Regions from separate parts of the Shewanella sp. SM71 genome, predicted to be linked through region 2. Evidence: riboswitches for the same ligand, from Rfam matches in the RefSeq annotation. Region 2 holds a riboswitch; the other holds the start of a gene.
What was found. A riboswitch is a leader RNA that binds a small molecule or an ion and turns the genes downstream of it on or off. The one in region 2 is predicted to bind cyclic di-GMP.

Region 1 (8,162 bases), on a different contig from region 2:
GTCATTATCTAGGCACACAGAGATACTGCCATCTTGGTGTTGCAGTTGGCTGACTCGGGTTTGCAATTGCACTGTGACGTTATGCTGCTTTAGTACAGCGGTCAGTTTGTGGTTTAACATTTCGGGTAGCATATTCGGCATTAAGCTCGCTTGTGGATCGACCAAAAATACTTGCTTACCTGCAGTTGCTAAGTCCATTGCCAGTTCAACTCCGACCAAACCAGCACCGATAACCAGTACTCTCCTCGCACCATGGATGTCTGCTTCGCAGGCTTGATACTCCATTAAGCTGTTAACTGTGTGGATGATATCAACGCCATCCCCCTCTATAGGCGGAATAAAGGGCCGAGCACCCGTGGCAAGCACTAATTTTTCGTACGCAATTTCGCGTCCTTGATGGCAACAGACTACCTGACGAACTTTATCTATTTTTATGACTTCACAGTGATTTATTACATCAATTTGTTGTTCATGTGCAAATTCAGTCGCGGTCAATTTTATGAGGTCTGACGCCATTTTTTTAAGGCTAAACACATGGCTTAAATCTGGTTTATGGTATTCGTCACCAGAGTCGGCTGTGATAACTGTAATCGGTTGTTCGCGGTTTAAACGTCGCAGTGTTTTGACTAGCTGATATGCCGCGAATCCACTGCCGATAATGACGATTGGCTTAGGCATTAGTCACCTCATTTTTTATGACAGCGAAAACGCTTTTACCTAGGCCACATTCGGGACAGAGGAAGTCTTCGGCCACTTGAGTCCAAGGTGTGCCAGCAATGACATTTTGATTAGGTTCTCCTTTTTCAGGGTCGTAAATCCATTGGCAAACGGTGCAAACCATTGATTGTGTATCATTTAATTCGCACGCTTTTGTTGCAATCGGTGCTGTCACAGGGACGTTATTAGTAGCAGTATTTTCAGCTGTTTGACTGGCCGTGGTGGCTTGGCTAGGTTTTGACATGACTTGATTAATGATAGAGCGACTATTAGCGCTATCAAGGGGCCGCAATGCCCATTCTCGCGCGATTCGCTGGCCGTGCTGACGGCATTCTTGCATCGCATCTCGATCGGGACGCCATTTGACTTTTAATCCCACCGAGGTTTCAAAACCAGCATCCATCAAACGAGTGTGAATTCTATCGACTGCGCCGCCATTCCAGCCATAACTACCAAAAGCTGCCGCCTTTTTATTGCGAAAACGCAGGCCCGTGATTTCTTCAAGCATGGCGGCAATTTTAGGCATCATCACATTATTCATGGTGGATGAGCCGACTAAAATACCTTTTGACCTAAATGCCTGTGCAAGGATTTCGTTTTTATCATGACGTGCGACGTTATACACTTTTACCGCTACATTGGGGTCAACATCATGGATACCTTGAGCGATACCGTCGGCCATCATGCGAGTATTATTGGACATGGAGTCGTAGAAAATCGTGATGCGGTCTTCTTGATAAGCGTCGGCCCAAGCTAAATATTGGTGAATAATTTGGGCTGGATTATCACGCCACACAATGCCGTGTGAAGTTGCGATCATATCTACAGGTAAATTAAAGCTTAATACTTCGTGAATTTTAGCCGTTACTAGGCTGCTAAAGGGCGTTAAAATGTTTGAGTAGTACCGTAGGCATTGTTCCATTAATTCATTTTGATCAACCTCATCATTGAATAAATGTTCGTCGCAATAGTGTTGGCCAAAGGCATCGTTACTGAATAAAACCGCATCTTCGGTGAGGTATGTCATCATGCTATCTGGCCAATGCAACATAGGTGCTTCGATAAATATCAGTTGCTTACCATTGCCTATCGCTAAACTATCCCCTGTCTTTACGGTAATGAAATTCCATTCTGGGTGGTGGTGATGTCCTACAATGGAGTCGACCGCATTTTCACTGCAGTAAATTGGAGTGTTAGGAATTTTGGCCATTAATGCAGTCAGGGCGCCTGAGTGGTCTTCCTCTGCATGGTTCATCACAATATAGTCTATGTCGGTTAAATTAATTTCAGCTTCAAGATTTTGTAAGAATTGCTGGCTAAACCGATGATCAACTGTATCAATTAACACGGTTTTTTCTTCACGGATAAGGTAGCTATTGTAGCTTGTGCCTTTAGTTATCTTGTACTCAGTACCATGAAAATCTTGCACTTCCCAATCGCGTTGGCCCACCCAGTGGATATTGTTTTTTACATGAATAGTCATAAATACACCTGTGATAATTAATAATGAATGCGCTACGTAAATCTTGCTTATTTAGTTAAATCTCTTATTGCACTCACTATGCCAATATTTTAAGGTTTTGATTTTTATTGGTATTAGCGTATTTCAACATTTTAAATCACTTGCTGATGTCATAATGACAATTTGATATTAGTCAAATTGACATTACACTGTGTCAATATGACTTTATTTGACTGTGGATGTGCTATGAGTGCCCATGCTGATTTAACTCAGTTAGCCTTAGATTTAACTGTCGGCGTGTCGACGCAAGACAGATTTGAGCGTTTGTTGGCAGTGGTCAGGCGGCGTGTCAATTGTGATGCTGCGGCATTATTGGCATTTCGGGAGCAGCAATTTGTCCCCTTGGCGATAGATGGGCTCTTTGCCGAAGTGTTAGGGCGGCGCTTTCAAATTAGTGAACATCCGAGATTAGAGGCTATCGCCCGTGCTGGCGATGTGGTTCGTTTCCCGGCCGACAGTGAACTTCCCGATCCGTATGATGGTTTAATTCCACATCATAGTGCGAACTTACATGTACATGCTTGCATTGGTTTACCACTAATCGCGAACGATCGCTTAATTGGGGCGCTCACCATTGATGGTTTCAACCCTCATCAGTTTGATGGTTTTAGTGATAGCGAGTTGCGAGTGATCAGCGCACTGGCCGCAGCCAGTCTTAATACTGCGTTATTGATGCAACAGCTAGAATCCCAAGTTGTTGAAGTTTCCAATGGAACTGAGGTGCTCAATCGTCCTGCTAGTCAGCAGGAGATCATAGGGCAATCCACACAGATCCAATCGCTAAAGCAGCAGATAAGTGCCGTGGCAGGCACTGATTTATCGGTATTAATTACCGGCGAAACTGGCGTGGGTAAGGAGTTAGTGGCCGCGGCGATACATAATCAATCGATCAGAGCCGATAAATCACTTATCTATTTGAACTGCGCTGCATTGCCGGAGTCCGTCGCCGAAAGCGAGTTATTTGGGCATGTAAAAGGGGCATTTACGGGGGCAATCAGTCATAGGCAAGGCAAGTTTGAACTCGCTGACAAGGGGACCTTGTTTTTAGATGAAATCGGGGAGCTTCCCTTGGGGCTGCAAGCTAAGTTATTGAGGGTTTTACAATACGGTGAATTACAGCGAGTGGGCAGTGATAAGAGCCTAAAGGTTAATACTCGGATTATTGCCGCTACTAATCGAATTTTGCACCAAGAGGCAACGGAAGGGCGTTTTCGTTTCGACCTTTACCATAGGTTGAGCGTGTTTCCTATCCACGTAGCACCATTAAGAGAGCGTGGGCAAGATATTGTCATGCTGACAGGTTTTTTTCTTGAACGTTGTAAAGCGAAGTTAGGACTCACCCATATCAATATCACACCCGCAGCGCAGCAGTTATTAGAGCAATACACATGGCCGGGTAATGTGCGTGAGCTAGAGCATGCGATACACAGGGCCGCGGTGTTGGCGAAAGCCGAGCTAAAAACGGCTTACATCAGCTTAAGTAATAAACATTTTCAGCTCGATTCTTTGATGAATCAAGCATATAAAACAGTCGACGAAGATAGGCCATCAGATGCCGCAACGCCAGCCAGGGAATTAGCATTTAGGTCTGAGTCGGCCTGTCGTGAGCGACAATCGCAAGATAATTCCAGTGTTATGCTGGGGCTTAAGGCGGCGACTGAGAGATATCAGCGTCAACTTATTCGCCAAGTTTTAGCCGCGAATCAACAAAATTGGGCTGCGTGTGCAAGAATATTGCAAATCGATACAGGTAATTTGCACCGACTTGCAAAACGGTTAGGTTTAAAAGAATAAAATATTGCGTGAAGAAATTTTATTCTGCAGCAAAACCACAGCCTCGATTCTTAGAAGAACAGTGTTGCTACGCCTAAGAGTGCGAACAATACGGCGCAGCCACGGTGTATCCACAACATAGGCAATTTTTCGGCGCTGAAGTGGCCTGCGATCACTACGGGTACGTTAGCAAGCAGCATGCCTAAGGTTGTGCCAGCAACCACCATAGTTAATGAATCGTATTTTGCGGCTAATACCACAGTTGCGATTTGCGTTTTATCCCCCATTTCGGCGATAAAAAACAGGATAAAGGTGGCGAGAAAGGGGCCCATTTTATAGAAACGGCTCTCTTCTGCATCGACTTTATCGGGGATTAACACCCAAAGAGCGATCGCAAAGAATGACGCAGCCACTAAATAACGTGCCAGATCTGGGCTTACCCAGTTAATCGCCCATTGGCCAATCCAAGCTGCGGCAAAATGGTTAAATAATGTCGACAGCAAAATACCTAAAATAATGGCGGTTTTATTTTTAAATCTTGCGGCGAGGATTAGTGCAAGTAATTGAGTTTTATCACCAATTTCGGCGATAGCAACCGTAAAGGTTGAGGCAAGTAGGGCTTCCAAGTGTGATCCTTTAGGGGTGGTTATGACATAAGCACAATAAACCGTCCACCCCTAGGTGCGGTCATTGTGCTCAGGTCTTGCTGGGCAAATCTATGATTTGCTGTGAACACCATGGCATGTTGCCAAGTATGTTGATGTTCACCCTAGATGACGATTGCTCGAAATCCAGTTAGCTACTCCCCCGAAGCGAGGTGGGCATTATACCTAGGTAAGATTTAGTTTCAAGCACGAGTTTATAACAGTAGGTGCTGATAAATGTTTGACGGGTGTCAGAAAAATACCGATTCACATTCTGTAACTTAATGAATATAAATGAATTATTTTTTGACAACGTTGTCTTTTGTTGCTAATTTAGCCAAGTCATTTCTACTTAGTTACATACTGTTAACTCGTAGTGACTCAATGATAACGACTGTATTTGGCAAACTAATTGAAAAGTTAGGACGCAAAGCTTCCGGTCTAAGGTTGTAAATGGATTTTTTAGTGAACTAAGATAGCGGAGTTGCCGCAGAATTCGATTTCTGTGAAAGATAAACGACTGCTGTTTAATGCTGTTGTTTGCCCAAATACCACTTTTATATCTAAGCCTATCATTATGTTTAGGATGATAGGCAATCAATGGAGTGCATTAAAGTGGCAAATCCTACTGTTTTTTCCCCTATTTCTAAATTGAGTTTATTGGCCGCGGCAGTAATGGCGACGAATGCGTTTGTGAGTATCTCTGCGCAGGCGCACGGTTATGTTGTGGCACCTGAATCGCGTTCATATGCCTGTAAAACAGGTAAAAATGCCAATTGTGGCGCGGTGCAATGGGAGCCGCAAAGTGTTGAGGGGCCATCGGGGTTTCCTGAATCAGGTCCTGCTGATGGCAAATTGGCGAGTGCTGGCAATGGTGCTTTTTCACCTTTGGATGAACAAAGTCCGAGCCGTTGGGCAAAGACGGATATTAAAGCGGGCTGGAATAAGTTCAGTTGGCAGTTCACAGCAAATCATGTCACCCGTAATTGGCGTTACTATTTAACTCGCCAAGATTGGAACCCAAACCAAGCTTTGAGCCGAGCGAGCTTTGACTTAGCCCCCTTTTGCGTAGTTGATGGTGGTATGGAACAGCCGCCTAAGTTAGTGACCCATGACTGCTACGTGCCAGAAGGTCGCAGTGGTTATCAAGTGATCTTGGCCGTGTGGGAAGTTGGAGATACGACGAATAGTTTCTACAATGCTATCGATGTGAACTTGGGCTCGGGTCCTGTTGTGCCGAGTGAATGGCAAGATGTGGGGGATATCAATCCGTCACTCGATCTAAAAGCAGGCGATAAAGTGATGACCCGGGTGTTTGACGCCAATGGTGAGCAAGCGGCTAAGCAAACAGTCATTACCATTAGCGATGCGACTCAAGGTGATAAACAAAATTGGCCTTTCCTATTAGCGAGCGCGATTAACGCCCAGCAGTCCCAGTTAAAAGCGGGACAAAAAAATGCATCGGGTGTGATTGAGCCTGTGTATGGCAAAAATGACATTTTTACAGCGAAAAACTCAGGTATTGAGCGTGTCGAAGTGGGATTTGATTTAGCTCCTGCTCCGGGCAACAGCTTAGAAGTCACTTCACTTGCCGACGATTATCAAATTATCGATGGTGCGGCGAAGGTCAGCTTTGATGTAACCAGTAACGCTGAGATGCTAGTGTCAGCGTATTTGTTTAGCCATGATGGCACAGCGTCAGGTTTTGTGAGCCAAACTGTTAACAATACTAGTGTTAGCTTAGTGTTAGACGTTGTTGAGCCTAAAGCTGGGCATTATCATTTGCAGGTAAAAGCTGAGCCTAAACAAGGTGATGTTATTCAGCAGAACTTTGATCTCTTCTTAAAGGATCAAGCTCCTGCACCAGAAGCTGATTTTGTATTCCCAGCAGGCGTGAAAGGTTACGTTGCAGGTACTACAGTGTTACAGCCTAAAAATGGCAAAGTGTATCAATGTAAGCCATTCCCTTATAGCGGCTATTGCGTGCAGTGGTCGGCTTCTGCCACAGGATTTGAGCCAGGTGTTGGCGCTTCTTGGGCTATGGCGTGGACTGAGCTGTAAATTAACATTTTGAGTTAATCAATTCTCAACATGATGTGATTGGGCTTAAACATATTCGCTGTGTTTAAGCCCTTTTTGTCTGCATCGGATGGAAAAAGACCGGCTTTATTTTGATTCGAGCCTAATACAAGATTACAGGTATTCTCAACAAAGGTAGCGATTTTGTTGGCTTGTATATTTTCGTTTATCACAGCGCTATTAAGTTGTTACCGTACCGTTTGCTACCCTTCTTTGTTCACAACTGGCTTGCCCACTGGGTTTGGCTCTGTTAATGTCCCAAACTATCTATTTAATCGATGCTTATATCGGTACATTAATTTGGGCTATCACAATTGAAAGTCATGCCATTTTTCAATAATCGATTTAGTTAGCCTCAATGGCTACTGGGTTGAAACATTCAAAAGCTATTGGGGCCAATTGATCTGCTAGGTCGAGATCTGATTGGATGCTTTAAGTGATGTGTCGCTTATTTCGATTTAAGACGCAAGGCTTTATCGGTTCAAATCTTACTCAAATAAAATAATAATTAATTATTGAACAGGACTATTGTGTGAATTCAAAAATGTTAGGCTCGATCGCCATCGTTGCCGGGACGGCCATTGGCGCAGGTATGTTAGCGTTACCTTTAGCCACAGCGGCTTTAGGTATTATCCCTGCTTTAGTGTTACTCGTCGTTATTTGGGGCGTGTCCGCCTATACCTCATTACTTATGCTCGAAATTAACTTACGCACTGGCGTGGGGGATAACGTGCATGCTATTACGGGTAAGTTACTGGGTAAAAAAGGTCAAATAATTCAAGGTGCTTCTTTCCTGAGTTTATTATTTGCCTTGACCGCGGCTTATCTCACCGGCGGCTCTTCGTTATTAGTGCTTAAAGCGAAGAACATGTTCGATATCGTGCTCGATAATCAAGTCGCAGTGTTGTTATTTACACTGGTGCTCGGTGGCTTTGCGGCGCTAGGTGTTGCTTGGGTCGATAAAGTTTCACGTTTCCTATTTTCGTTAATGATTCTATTGCTCGTGGTGGTGGTATTATTTTTATTGCCCGAAGTCAGTCTTGCTAGCATGGCAACGGGCGCGATTGCCGAGTCTATGACCAGCAATTGGATGGCGGCAATTCCCGTAGTGTTTACTTCGTTTGGTTTCCACGTCTGTATCGCCACTTTAGTGCGTTATCTCGATGGCGATGCAGTATCACTGCGTAAAGTGTTGTTAATCGGCTCGACTATCCCACTTGCTTGTTATGTGCTTTGGTTATTGGTGACTTTAGGCACAGTAGGCGGATATGAGGTGAATAGTTTTGAAGGTTCACTACCTTCACTCGTCACGGCATTACAGGATATTGCTCATACACCTTGGATCAGCAAATGTATTTCATTATTCGCTGACTTAGCCTTAGTGACCTCATTCCTCGGTGTGACCTTAAGTTTATATGACTTTATCG
Region 2 (8,162 bases):
CAATAATATCAAAATTTTGGATGATTACTGGCAGGTTGCCGCGCCAATATCAACCCATACTGCTGCAACACTCGGTACATCACCTTTAGTCCAGTAACTCGCCTTCCAAACACGACCGTTATAGCGAGTAGTTTGACCGCCGTTATACACCACACCCGCATCCCAACCGAGATCAACTTGGCTGAGTAGCTGCCATTGGTCTGCGGTGCGAGATGGCGTATTGCCCTGAGTCCAATACTTTGCTTTCCATACCAACTGACTATGACTCACAGTATTACCCGTGTTGTATACCACACTGGTTTGCCAAGCAGTATAGTTACCGGCATTGGGATCGGTTGCATCGCATCCACCGCCGACCACTTTTGGCGTCACGGTCAGATTAGTCGATGCGCTCGCATCTAAGGCACCATCGGAAACCAGCACGCTCAAACCATAGCGGGTCGCTTCGGTAACATTGGGGCCAGTAACCACTAACGTGGCACTATTTTGCCCGGTTGCCGACACGCCTGCGGGCACAGTCCAAGCGTAGGTTAAGGCATCACCATCTGCATCGGAGGCATTCGCCACTATACTGACGGTTTTACCCGCTTCAACTGTCGCAGTCGGAGCCAGAGTCACTACAGGTGCTTGATTAGGCGTATCAGCCTTGTTCGTCACCAGCACAGTATCGCTGGCAAATAGCCCTTCAGGATCGGTGACTTTAAGGCTAAAACCATAGGCGACATCGGTTTGGGTTGCTCCCAGTTGAATAGTCGCATTCGCCATATCTGCATTCGCGATGGCAACACTTGGCCCAGAGACTTGAGTCCAGAGATAGCTTAAGGCAGCGTTTTCAGGATCGCGCGAACCGCTACCATTGAGCGTCACATCGGCGGGACCTGTGACATTCACATCCACGCCAGCATTGGCAATGGGCGCTTTATTCACTGGCGGAGTGGTGCCTTCACCATGGCCTAAACCTTCGTGCATGGCATTCAGAATGTCACCATTATCGGCATCAAGTTCCCACGCAAAAAGCCCACCAAGTTGATTAGAAAGCACATATTGCCCCTTGGCTTTAACTGAACGAGCATCATCGAAAGTGATTAAATCGCCAGTAGATGCCTTGAACAAAGATGGCGCCTCGGCCGTTTCGTCATAGCTGTAAGTCCAACCACTTCCCATGTAATCGTTCGCTATCTGACGATAATCCACCACACCAGCTTCCCAAGTACCTTTTACTTTGCCCGTTGCCGTCCCTGTAAAAGGATTATTACCACTGTAGCCATTCACACCTGTCCAGCCGCGGCCATACATAGCGGCACCGACCACAATTTTCCCTGGGGTCACACCTTGGCCTAACAGCGCATTAACGCCATTAGCTGTGGTGTAACGGGTATTGGGATCCCAACTCGCTTCATACAGATTGGTTTGATGGCCGAGTTCAGTATTAGTCCAACCACCATTAAAGTCGTAACTCATCAAGAAGATGTAATCCATGTACTGCTGAGCAGCCTGATAATCGACTTTTTGAATTTTATCGTCACCAGCACTAATGGCTGAGGTCAGCTCATAGGTACGACCCGTTTCGGCGCTTAGTTCATCAAGCATCGCCCGCAGTTCACGCATCAGAGTCACATAGGTTTCACCGTCATTGGCATTACCTAAATTTGGGTTAGCGCCATTCCCCCCTGGAAATTCCCAGTCGATATCAACGCCATCGAAGAATTTCCATGTCTGTAGAAACTCTTTCACCGAAGCGACAAAGATATCGCGCTTGGTTTTATCACCGAAGAAAAAGAAGGGATCCGAGAGGGTCCAACCACCGACCGAAGGTAAAATCTTCAAATCTGGATGTGCTTGCTTAAGTGCCATCAATTGACCAAAGTTACCTTTGTAAGGATCTGAATGCTCACTCACTCCCGCCTGCGGTATTTGAATCGCTGCCCAAGGATCGTGAATCGCAACTTTAAAATCACCACGACCACTACAGGCACGTTGCAACGCTTCGAAACTGCCTTCGATTTCTTTCAAGCTATCATTGATGCCATCACCACCACAAATTGGGGTAAAGCCATATAAAATATGGGTTAAGTTTTGCGCAGGTATCTTATCGACCGGGAATTTACGGCCGTATACGCCCCATTCGACAAAGTAACCTCCCACCACTTTGCCTGATTTATTAGCATAGGGACGGTTGTTTTCTTTTAGGGGAGCATTGAGTGGCACTAAATGGCTGCCGTCGGTATCAGCCACCAGGATTTGTTTAGCATCGCTCGCCGTACAGCCATCACTGTTACACAGTTGTACTTGCATCTGATAACGGCCGCCCTTGTTCACCTTAAAGTTAGCGGTTCCCGACGCGCCAGATGGGCCTTCCCAAACCACATTGCCGTTGAGCAACACTTGGGCTTTATTGCCCACATCGCCACTCCAAAGGTTCCAACTGACGGAGACATCGGCGGCATCTTTCACCGTAACTAATTGATTGTAAGCGGTAGCCGCTTGATTCACTTCAATAATAGCGAACTTAGTTTCGCCCCAACCTAAAGTCGGTTTACCGGGCGCCGCTGCAAAAACGCTGGCACTGATGGTAGATGCCAGCGCTGATGCCACTAGCAAGGCTGATGTTGAAATTTGAGTCTTGAACATGAGATATCCCTATTGAATTTTTATATGAATCAATAAGGCAAACAAAGCGTAGACAGGAAACAGCACTCTCTTAAAACCATGCAAAACGACTGACAACTGCACGAAGAAAAACCTGTGGTATCCCCGCTATCATAGGTACAGACGAACCCTTAGACCGGAGGCTTTGCGTCCCAGTTTTTCAACTGGTTTGCCTTTTACACACAATGACAACGTTGTCATTGCAAATATCAGCATAAGCGTAAGCGCAATAAAATTGCAACAAAATATTATCAACTGTGTTATTGGCTAAAATCGCAAATAGAACTAGGCATCTGATAATAAAGGAATTATGCAAATTAAACTATCGCTAATATTTACTTTGGGTAATGAGGATCATCTGAATACTTTAAGAATAAAAAAACAGGACTCGATATGCCAAAGGCATCATAAGTCCTGCTTTATATTTCACAATTTACGTCGCTTATGCAGCTAAAACTCAATCACTAAACATTCATGGCGCAAACCATTGTCGAACAACATGATGATCCTTATGCGCAGGGCATTTATGATCCTTATGCACGGGGTTATTTATGATCCTTATGCACGAGGATAGTCCCTTGCGAGCATCACTGATAAACCGCGGCAAACCAAGGTTTCCATATCATCGACACGATTGATTTTCATCTCAGCTAAGGGCGCGCTCAATGCCATTTGCTTTAAGCTTTCGAGGCAGCCTTTGTAGTAAGGAGCGCTATTCATCATACCGCCAGCAAGCCAAATTCGATTAGGATTAAATAAATTAACCGCCCACGCTAATCCCATGCCGAGATAACTGCCCGCGCGATATAAATCATCCTGAGTGGAGATTTTGCGGCTGCGCACTGAATCGCCACTGGCCAGTTGCTCTAAACTAAACTCGCCAGATTCTGTCATCACGCGACAAGGCCCCAACTCCCCCGCCACGCCAGTCGCTCCCGTAAAGACTTGTCCATTAAAGGCAATAGACATACCGATCCCAGTGCCGCACATGACCAATAACTCACAGGCATATTTGGCATCACAAGTCGCTTGCATACCCGCATCGATATCGTTGCAGATAAACTTAAGCTCACCCTGGGTTTTGACTGTATCGAAGCTCAATCCATTGAGTCCAGGTAAAGATTTACAAGAAACCAAACGATTATTTTGTACCAGTCCAGGTACGGCAATCGCTAATTGGTAATGCTGTAAATCATAATCACGTTCAAACGCCGCGATTTGATTATTTAACTCTTCAATTTTAAAACCTTCACCTGTGGGGATTTTATATTGTTCTGTATGTCCCGCGAGATGAAGTTCGAACAGGGCTTTGGTACCGCCCACATCTATTGTTAGTATTTGCATCGCTTACTCCACTGATACATGTGCCCCACTCTGACCCCGAGTAGAGATGGCAAATGTTAGCATAGGGTCCAAATGTTAGCGATTGAATAAAACTTAAGTTGCTAATTTTTAAGGAACAAGTCCTAATTAAAACATGACCAACCTTTTATTTAATTCACTTTTCATGCTCAAAATCACATAAATAAATTAACAACAAACCCCATAACCTCAAGCGTCTTACCTGCACAAATTCACGATTGTATACAAAATCCTTTATTCGCGACCCTTGCATCTAGCACGCTAGACTTGCGATAATCCGAGCCGGTTAAAACTCAAATCAACATAAACCCAAGCTACCTGAAGATACGAGTTTCAGAGCGCCTAGGGTGCTTCAATTCAAGGCGTATCAATGACAGAATGTCGGCTACCTTTTGAATTGATGCAACACGGAAGTGAAGTGCCCTAGACGCTCCGTCCCGGCGGTTTTTAACGCACTTTATACTGCGTTGGTTATTTTTAACTTAGCCCACTAGGTCTGCAAATAACCGCAATCGCCATGAATGGCGTGAATGCCATTAATGCAGGAGCAATTAATGGCCTTGCCTAAAGTGCGTTAAATTACCGCTGAATCCTGCATCTTCAGGTTGTTTGGGTATAAACCATTCATCCTTAGTCGATCTTCGCCTACCGACTCGCATAGCATGCCAGTCTCAATTGGAGCCCTTATGTCACAATCAATCGCTAACCGTCTCGGTGCTATTCGTAACGAATTAACATCTGCTAATCTCGATGCTTTTATTATTCCCCGTGCCGACGAATATCTGGGCGAATATGTGCCAGCACATAACGAACGTTTGTACTGGGCAACCAACTTTACCGGTTCGGCGGGTATGGCTATCGTATTGAAAGATAAAGCCGCAATATTTACCGATGGCCGCTATACGGTTCAAGTTCGTTTGCAAGTCGATGCCACACTTTTCAGTTATGAAAGCCTAACCGATACACCACAAATTGAGTGGTTATGTGACACGCTACCAGCAGGGTCTCGCGTTGGTTTCGATGCGCGCTTACACACCTTAGCTTGGTATGAAAATGCCAAAGCAACCTTAAATAAATCCCAAATCGAATTAGTTGCAGTTGAACAAAACCCTATCGATTTGCATTGGCAGAATCGGCCAGCACAGTCGAACGCGCCTATCACTTTGTTTAGCAACGAGAGTGCTGGTAAAACCAGCCTGCAAAAACGCATTGAAATTGGTGCATTAGTAAAAAAAGCCGGTGGTGATGTCGCCTTAATCGCCGCCTTAGATTCTTTCTGCTGGCTACTCAATATTCGCGGCAATGATGTACCGCGCCTGCCCGTTGTACTCGGCAGTGCCCTGCTCCACGCCAATGGTGATATGCAGCTTTTCACCGATTTAAGCAAACTCCCAGAGGGCATTGAGGAGCATGTTGGCGCTGGCGTAAGCTTTAAGGGCGAGGCATCTCTTGCCGATACACTCGCCAGCATGCAGGATGTAAAACTACTGGCCGATCCGAATTCTGCAAACGCTTGGGCACAAAACATTGCCCGTGAGGCAGGAGCAAAATTGATAGCTGGAATCGATCCTGTCGCTTTACCTAAAGCGCAGAAAAACGCCGCAGAACTGGCCGGCATGCGTGCCTGTCATGTCCGCGATGGCGTCGCAGTGAGTCGATTCCTTGCATGGCTCGATGCCGAAGTGGCGGCCAATCGCATGCACGATGAAGCCACCCTTGCGGATAAATTGGAAAGCTTTCGCCTAGAAGATGAGCGTTACCGCGAGCCAAGTTTCGACACGATTTCAGCTGCCGGTCCTAATGCCGCTATGTGCCATTACAATCACAACAATGGCACACCAGCCATGATGACAATGGACAGCATCTACTTAGTGGATTCTGGCGCTCAGTATATTGACGGCACCACAGATGTGACCCGTACCATTGCGATAGGTGAAGTGACCGATGAGCATAAAAAAATGGTTACGCTGGTGCTAAAAGGTCATATTGCCCTCGACCAAGCACGATTCCCGAAAGGCACCTCAGGCCAGCAGCTCGACGCTTTCGCCCGCCAATATTTATGGCAATATGGTTTTGATTACGATCACGGTACAGGCCATGGTGTGGGTCATTTTTTAAGTGTGCACGAAGGTCCACAGCGCATAGGTAAAAATGTCAACGGTATCGCATTGATGCCCGGCATGGTGCTTTCCAACGAGCCGGGTTACTACCGCGCTGAGAGTTTTGGCATTCGCTTAGAAAACCTCGTCGTAGTGCAACACTGTGAAGCACTTAAAGGGGCTGAGCGTGAGATGTATGAGTTCGATGCGTTGACTATGATCCCTATGGATGCGCGCCTTATTGATAAGAGCCTGTTAACGCAAGGGGAAATAGACTGGTTTAATGCTTATCATCAGCAAGTATTCAATACACTTTCTCCGTTGATGTCAGGGGATGAATTGGCTTGGTTAACTCAAGTGACTAAAGCAATTTAGCACTCCGTTGATAAGTAGCAATTTAAGTCGTTATTTTAGTCACTTACGCGCTATAAAATAGAACGCCCAAGGCAATTAGCATTGGGCGTTTTTTTAGCGCTATCAGTGTGTTTTAAAACCCACGTCTTATTTCAAAACCATGATTTCAAAACACGACTTAAAAACATGAGTCGCTAAACCATAGTAGGTTGTGCCATCGGCTGATAAGCATCATCCAGCGATGCTTTAGACAACACTTCAAAGTCCTGATGAATTGCCATAAAACAATCGACTAATTCAGGGTCGAAATGCTGACCTTTGCCTTCAATAATTAAGTCAATAGCCTCTTGATGGCTAAAGGGCCGCTTATAACATCGGGGAGAAGTCAGCGCATCATAAACATCAACTAGGGCCACTATCCTTGCCGAAAGCGGAATATCTTCACCTTTCAAACCAAGGGGATAACCACTACCATCCCACTTTTCATGGTGACCCGAGGCAATATCGCGACCCATCTGAATAAAAGTACATTGGGGCGCATATTCCAACAAACTGCGTAGCACTTGTCCCCCGATCACAGGATGAGCTTTAATTTGCTCAAACTCCTGCGGCGTTAATTTACCCGGTTTAAGCAAAATCGCATCGGCAATACCGACTTTACCTATATCGTGCAAAATGGCCGACAAACTAATGTCTTGAATATAATCTTCGTTCAATTCTGCAGGAGGATTGGCGGCCAGTAGTCGCTGCGACGCAAGCATTTTCGAATACTGCCGCATACGTAGCAAATGCGCGCCCGTTTCGTTATCTCTGTATTCGGCGAGTTTAGCTAAGCCTAATACGGTAGCTTGGCGTGATGCTAAGGTTGAATCGAGTGCGTCAGCCAACTTACCTAATAAATAAGTGATGGTTAACGTCAACATGGCATTGGTCACGATAAAATTGACCACCACAACGGCCCAAATACCGACGCTATAACCTTGGGTTTCAGGCCAATTGAGCCAATTAAAATGATAGGCAAAACCAATCAATACCAAACTTAGCCCATTCAAACACTGGGCATATAAGCTGGCTCGATTTCCTAAAAAAATACCGACTAACGGCGGGAAAATAAATAACCAGAAAAAACCAGCTCCCGAAGGGCCAATCGCAATTAAAAAACCGATGCCGATAGCAAAACCCAGCAAGCAGCCACAGCCAAAACGCGTACTATCAGCAAGCTTAGGAAAATACAGTAAAAGCAGTAAAAACAGATAAGCCAGCGTATCAAATACCACCATAAACCAGAGATCGGCGATGACGCATAAATACACACTAGTGATATATACAGGCACGCAGAGAATCGCTAGAAAGCCAAATAAACGTTCAAAGTTCAAACGTCGCCAATGTGGCAGTGCCGCCGCTGTTCCCAAGGACGCTGTGGCTAATTTAGTTACACCACGCCTAAGTGATATCGCCATGGGAAGTTCCTCTTATGTAGCATTCCCGCTGTGAGCTAATGAAGTAGAAGAGCAAAATCAAGATACACCGCTGAAGCAAGGAAAAATAAGCCATCTTTTGTTGCCCATTAAAGAATAGACTAAGGCCAATAAAGCGCTCCATGAATACTGCGATATCAAGCCGAATCAACGACATTAGCCCAATATCATCGAACATAATTTATATTTAAGATGAATGACAAATACCCACTCAAGACAT

Region 1: linked by a shared signal. The riboswitch ahead of gbpA (N-acetylglucosamine-binding protein GbpA) and the one ahead of L5L97_RS04260 (glycosyl hydrolase family 18 protein) in region 2 are both predicted to bind cyclic di-GMP.

The regions. Positions count from the first base shown of each region.
Region 1 is NZ_JAKKRW010000002.1:266,462-274,623, forward strand. Features, by position in the region: gene norW (NADH:flavorubredoxin reductase NorW) at 1-678, opposite strand, end outside; gene norV (anaerobic nitric oxide reductase flavorubredoxin) at 671-2,200, opposite strand; gene norR (nitric oxide reductase transcriptional regulator NorR) at 2,426-4,033, shown strand; gene L5L97_RS03655 (TMEM165/GDT1 family protein) at 4,084-4,638, opposite strand; cyclic di-GMP riboswitch class I at 5,049-5,148, shown strand; gene gbpA (N-acetylglucosamine-binding protein GbpA) at 5,272-6,717, shown strand; gene L5L97_RS03665 (aromatic amino acid transport family protein) at 7,280-8,162, shown strand, end outside.
Region 2 is NZ_JAKKRW010000003.1:126,484-134,645, reverse strand. Features, by position in the region: gene L5L97_RS04260 (glycosyl hydrolase family 18 protein) at 25-2,631, opposite strand; cyclic di-GMP riboswitch class I at 2,745-2,833, opposite strand; gene L5L97_RS04255 (ROK family protein) at 3,208-3,993, opposite strand; gene L5L97_RS04250 (aminopeptidase P family protein) at 4,698-6,485, shown strand; gene L5L97_RS04245 (HD-GYP domain-containing protein) at 6,659-7,924, opposite strand.